DNA from 2 places in the Streptococcus sp. IsoGale022 genome. Region 2 is predicted to be linked to the other one. Evidence: predicted binding sites of a transcription regulator. Region 2 holds the regulator's gene; the other holds the start of a gene.
What was found. Region 2 encodes HrcA, which represses chaperone genes, less so after heat shock. Its sites were predicted from a motif close to TTAGCACTCNNNNNNNNNGAGTGCTAA; they were not measured.

Region 1 (3,287 bases), on a different contig from region 2:
GAAAATAACTAAACAGACTTTAGCGAAATCATTCCACCATTGGTACTATGGTCATTTGACTTGCTTCTCTCAAGAGCACATGCAGACTTTCGGCTACTTGACCTCTATGCTGCCAATCGTGGAAGAACTCTACAAAGACAAAGCAGAGCAGAAAGAAGCTATGCAGACCTACACGGCTTTCTTCAATACAGAACCTCAGCTTGGAGCTTTGGTAGTGGGGATTACAGCTGGTTTGGAAGAAGCACGTGCCAATGGTGACGCTGTTGATGGCGAAACTATCAATGGTATGCGTGCCGGTCTCATGGGACCTATCGCAGGTATCGGTGACTCTTTGGCGGTTGGAACTTTGATTCCAGTTCTACTGGGGATTGCCCTTGGCCTCTCGAAAGGTGGAAATCCTATTGGGGCTCTCTTCTACATCCTTGTCTGGAATGTTCTCATCTATGGCGGTATGCGCTTTGCCTACTTCAAAGGCTATGAATTAGGAGACAAGGCGGTTGAATTCCTTGTAGGACCTAAAGGACAGGCCCTTCGTAAGGCAATCAGTGTCATTGGTGGTATGGTTATCGGGGCAGTTGCTGCAACTTGGGTATCTGTAACGACTTCATTAGAGCTGAAAAATGCTGATGGCGAAGCCTTCCTGAAGCTGCAAGAAAAAATTGACGGTGTTTATCCAGGTCTCTTAACAGCTGGCTTTATCACCCTTTGCTGGTGGCTGATGGCCAAGAAAAAAATATCACCAAACCTCGTTATGCTCCTCTTGGTTGTCATTGCTTTGATTGGTGTAGCTCTTGGCATCTTTGACCCTCAACTGAAATACTAATCCTCGCTCAATTTTAGGCTAGCAGTAAGTCCGATGTGCTGCTAGTCTAATACAAATTTTTTTGAGCAGAGTAAAAGAAAGAACGGAGAAGATCATGACAGAACAAGAATTGATTCAAGGCTATGAAACAGAAATTCACTACCAGAAGCATATGATTGAAAATCTAGGACGCTGGTTCAGTCTCTTCTTTGCCATTGCCAGCATGGGTCTTGTTCTGATTTATCTCTTTCATGAGACCAATCTCCTAGCGCTGATTGCAGGAATCGTCCTAGCTCTACTGGGTATTTTAGCCATGCTTTTGTTTGGCTATGGTATCTATAGAGGACGCCTAAATCTGCAAAAAGTGATTGATGATTTTGAAGCAAAACTAAAACTTGCAAGATAGACATTCCCCCTAAAGACAAGTCTGAGAGGATTTTAGCTCGGACTTGTTTTTTTCTTTGACTTTAGGAGGCAGTGAAGAAAAAAATAAAATTTTTCTTTCATCTAGCCGGTTTTTTTCTTGACTATTTCTGACCAAGTGATAAAATAATAACTATAGATTAGCACTCGATAGTTTAGAGTGCTAAAAATTCAATATTTGGAGGAAAACCATGTTAAAACCATTAGGAGACCGTGTGGTCTTGAAAGTAGAAGAAAAAGAGCAGAAAGTTGGCGGATTTGTCATTGCAGGCAACGGCCAAGCAGCGACTAAGACAGCAGAAGTTGTCGCAGTCGGTCAAGGCATTCGTACTTTGAACGGTGAGCTGGTAGCCCTGAGCGTTAAGGAAGGGGACAAGGTTCTCGTAGAAAATCACGCTGGTGTGGAAGTCAAGGACGGAGATGAAGCTTATCTCTTAGTCAGTGAAGCCAATATTCTAGCAGTTGTCGAGTAAGATTAGAAGAGAGGAATAATAAAATGGCAAAAGATATTAAATTTTCAGCAGATGCAAGAAGCAGTATGGTTCGTGGAGTTGACATCTTGGCGAATACTGTCAAGGTGACTTTGGGTCCTAAAGGTCGCAATGTCGTTTTGGAAAAATCCTTTGGCTCACCCCTTATCACCAATGACGGTGTAACCATTGCCAAGGAAATCGAACTGGAAGACCATTTTGAAAACATGGGCGCTAAGCTGGTGTCAGAAGTTGCTTCAAAGACCAACGATATCGCTGGTGACGGAACAACAACAGCAACTGTTTTGACCCAGGCTATCGTCCGTGAAGGGATTAAAAATGTTACAGCTGGTGCTAATCCAATCGGTATCCGCCGCGGGATTGAAGCAGCCGTTGCGACAGCTGTTGAAGCCCTGAAATCTAACTCAGTTCCAGTTTCTAACAAAGAAGCTATTGCTCAGGTTGCTGCCGTATCTTCTCGCAGCGAGAAAGTCGGTGAATATATCTCTGAAGCTATGGAAAAAGTTGGAAATGACGGTGTCATTACTATCGAAGAGTCCAAAGGAATGGAAACTGAGCTGGATGTAGTTGAGGGAATGCAGTTTGACCGCGGCTACCTGTCTCAATATATGGTAACTGACAATGAAAAAATGGTAGCCGAACTGGACAATCCTTACATCCTGATTACTGACAAGAAAATTTCTAACATTCAAGAGATTCTGCCATTATTGGAAAATATCTTGAAAACCAACCGTCCGCTCTTGATCGTTGCGGATGATGTGGATGGAGAAGCTCTGCCAACGCTGGTTCTTAACAAGATTCGCGGAACTTTTAATGTTGTAGCTGTCAAGGCACCAGGCTTTGGCGATCGTCGTAAGGCTATGTTGGAAGACATTGCTATCTTGACAGGCGGTACAGTGATTACAGATGATCTTGGCCTAGAGCTCAAAGATGCTACGATTGAAGCGCTTGGACAAGCTTCTAAAGTCACTGTTGATAAAGACAGCACTGTGATTGTGGAAGGTTCTGGAAATCCTGAAGCTATTGCCAACCGTGTGGCAGTCATTAAGTCACAGATTGAAAGCAGCACTTCTGAGTTTGACCGTGAAAAACTGCAAGAACGTTTGGCTAAATTGTCTGGTGGTGTAGCTGTGATTAAGGTTGGAGCTGCCACCGAAACAGAACTCAAAGAAATGAAACTCCGCATCGAAGATGCCCTTAATGCAACTCGTGCAGCGGTAGAAGAAGGAATCGTATCCGGTGGTGGTACAGCCTATATCAACGTACTGGACGCTGTCGCAGGTCTTGAGTTGGCAGGGGATGAAGGGACTGGACGTAACATCGTTCTTCGTGCCTTGGAAGAGCCTGTTCGTCAAATCGCTTTGAACGCAGGCTTTGAAGGATCAATCGTCATTGACCGTCTGAAAAACTCTGAAGTTGGTACAGGCTTCAATGCCGCGACTGGCGAATGGGTTAACATGATTGAGGCTGGAATCATTGACCCAGTTAAGGTGACTCGTTCAGCCTTGCAAAATGCCGCTTCTGTTGCTAGTCTTATCTTGACAACTGAAGCAGTAGTGGCTAATCAACCA
Region 2 (3,287 bases):
TTTAATTTTATTTTCAATACTCTTTGGTTCGCTTCGCTCACTATTGCAAAGCTGAACAATTTTTTATCTTTCTTCATAGTTTATTGTCGTTTCGGACAAGTTTTCTATTATGTAAGTTATGACACGAGAAGTCGAAATTATACGCAGTAGCTGATTGGCAGTTCACTTCGCAAACGCTCGTGATCAGCCTAATCACCCTTGCGGGGGTGCTTCAACGAAATCAAAGATTTCTGACTTACCTCCTAGTTATAAACAACCACCATAGCGGGTCTAAGGATACGGTCATGAAGTTTGTAGCCTTTTTGGAAGACCTGCGCGATAGTGTCAGCTGGGTGCTCATCGTCAGCTGGAACGGTTTGAATGGCTATGTGATAGTTATGGTCAAAATCTCCGTCAGCTGGAATTTCTTCGATACCCTCTTCTTTGAGAGCATGAATCAAGCTTTCCTGCACCATTTCCAGTCCTTTTTTAACATCATCTGTCAGACCTTCAACGGCAAGCGCGCGCTCCAGATTATCTATCGAAGGCAAAATAGCTTTTGCCAGATCCTGACTGCGGTATCTTTGCAGCTGCTGGCGTTCTTCATTTGCTCGGCGCTGGATGTTCTGCATTTCTGCATGAGCACGGAGATATTTGTTTTCAAAATCTTCTGCCCGTTCATTAGCTAATTCTAATTCTGATTTTTCAGGGCTTGCTGATTCAGCTTGCTCAGCTGTTTCTACAGCTTCCTCTTTTACTTCTACATCTTCTGGATGTTCTTCTTGTTTATGCTTTGCCACAAGGCACCTCCTTTTTAGGAATATTTATACTATATTTAGTGGACTTCATAGTGATTACTGCTCAGATAGCGATAGAAGTCGGTTAGTTTCATGGTCAGTACGCGGTTGACGACATTCATCTGACTGACCAGCCGTTGGTAGTCAAGATTGACCGGACCGACAACTGCCAACACCCCAAATCCTCGATAAGGAATCAAGAATTTGCTGGAAATCAGCGTCAAATCAGCCAAACAACTTTCTCTACTGTCTGCCACGCGCACGCTTTGCATCTGATCTTCGGCCAAACTGTCGCGAATTTCAAAGGCTACTTTCTGCGCGTCATCAAAAAACTGATAAGCTGACAGATCTGAAAATTCCAAGAGCTGAACCTTGCCAGACAGAATCACATTTTCCTTGAAAATATCACCAAAGATATGCTCAAAGAGCTGAATGACATTGTCCGTCGTAGTGAAATAGCGTTGGATAATCTGCGGAATTTCCGTCCGAATCTTGTAATGGATGTCCAGCACTGTCTGTCCCAAGAACCGCTCCCTTACTAAGCCTTTAAGCCTATCCAGGTCTTCTCTTAGAAAGTTGCGCGGAATCATAAACTGACTGGTGATGGTATTGGACTCATCCAAGGTGAAGACCGCCAGAGCCGTATGCTGACTGAGCACAACGATGTCAAAAGCTGTCAAGCGCTGCCGACTGGGTTCTACATCCAGTGCAACAACCGTGCATCCACTGAGCTTAGTCAAAAGATCCGCTGCCTGTTGAAGAATGTCCTCCAAGTTGAAAAATTCATGGTCAAAGGCTTTGATAACCTCATAGAGTTCATTCTCAGCGAGACGATCAAAGGACAGAGAATGCTTGACAAAGTATTGAAAACCAGCCACGCTAGGCTTACGGCCGCTGGACGTATGCGCCTTTTCCAGAAGCCCCTGCTTTTCCAAAGCCGCCATATCGTTGCGGATGGTGGCACTACTGGAATTGATGGAATCCTGCAGGGCTTTGGAGCCGACCGGCTCGTGAGTCTTGGTAAAGATATCAATAATCAAATTCAAAATCTCATTTTGACGCTCCGTGACCACGGCATCACCTCCAATCAAGATTCTGCTGTCGATTAGCACTCAATCACCCCGAGTGCTAACTCATGATTCTATTATACACTCTTCCACACCAAAGTCAAGACAAAAACTCAAAAAAATAGCACTCTTTTTACAAGAGTGCTAAAAATCAGTCTGGCGACCTAGATTAATCCTCCAAGATTTGCAAATGGCGCATCAAATAGAAAGAAATTCCTGCAAAAAGAAGCAACCAAACTAGCAGAGCCAAAAATTCTCCGCTCCATAAATGGAATTGAGACCAATCTTTCATATAACTACTAAAGAGCCCCATAAAGCTATAACGCAGCACTTTAAATAACTCCTCGCTCATGTTTGAAAACATAGGAATAAATGCCGCCAAGAGCATAGCTGGAACACTAAGGGATTGTGCCATGACCTGATTTTTACAAAAAAGACCAACCATTAAAAAGAAGAAAATTAAGACCAGCATGGTCAATAAGAGAACCAAACTATAGCTGAACAGATGATTAGAAAGCTTAGCTCCAACCAAAAGTGGGGTAATGACGATATAAAAAAACCCAATAATCGCTGGCCAGATTAAAGCAGAGAGAATGTATTGACCAGCTGTCACACCAGCCAAGCGCAAACTTTGCAAATTATGTTTTTCTCTTTCCTCAGCTAAGATGATGATAATGGGTGTTCCAACTGACATGGCTAGAGAGAAAGGTAAAGAAATATTCAGTAATAAAGTAGCCAGCTTTTCTCCTCCAATTTCCTGCTCCGCTCCATTCAGAGAAAAAATAAATTTATAGAGAAAAATGAGGAAAATCGGCATAAAAACCTGCAATAGGATACTTTTATTAGCTAGCGTCACTTGACCTCTCAGCCAAATCATACCTTTGAATTTATTAGACATTTAAGGTACCTCCTGTCAAAGTGATGAAAACATCTTCCAAAGTTGGTTCGCAGGAATGAATACTGATAACATCGGACAAATCCAAGCCTCCCTGCAGTTCCTCAAAGGCCACCGTCTTCGCCGTCAAATCTACATATTCTAAACGAACCTTCTTATCCGTATTATACTTTTGGATAATATCATGTGGACTGCCCACTTCGACTAGTTTTCCTTTACTTAGCAAGGCTAGGCGATCACACAAGAGGGTAGCTTCCTGCATATCATGAGTCGTCAGAAAAATAGTTGTCCCCTGTGCTTTTAGTTCCAGCAACAATTCGTGAATGGTCCGAGAGGTTGATGGATCCAAGCCACTGGTTGGCTCATCCAAGAAGAGCAGTTTAGGTCGATTAATCAAGGCACGGACCAGTAACATCCGCTGCTTCATACCGGTAGATAGTTTTTCCGCCACCTTGTTGCGACTATCATAGAGGCCCACTTTTTGAAGAAGTTCATCGACTTCTAGCATCTTAACCCCAAAGAGCATAGCATAAGCCTTGAGATTCTTAT

Region 1: a site for HrcA is predicted at 1,366-1,392, ahead of groES (co-chaperone GroES). Genes of this name have one in related genera too.

The regions. Positions count from the first base shown of each region.
Region 1 is NZ_JAKZJI010000002.1:24,237-27,523, forward strand. Features, by position in the region: gene RG608_RS01630 (PTS system mannose/fructose/sorbose family transporter subunit IID) at 1-823, shown strand, start outside; gene RG608_RS01635 (DUF202 domain-containing protein) at 918-1,208, shown strand; gene groES (co-chaperone GroES) at 1,417-1,698, shown strand; gene groL (chaperonin GroEL) at 1,722-3,287, shown strand, end outside.
Region 2 is NZ_JAKZJI010000028.1:9,886-13,172, reverse strand. Features, by position in the region: gene grpE (nucleotide exchange factor GrpE) at 243-779, opposite strand; gene hrcA (heat-inducible transcriptional repressor HrcA) at 815-1,849, opposite strand; gene RG608_RS11295 (ABC transporter permease) at 2,013-2,741, opposite strand; gene RG608_RS11290 (ABC transporter ATP-binding protein) at 2,734-3,287, opposite strand, start outside.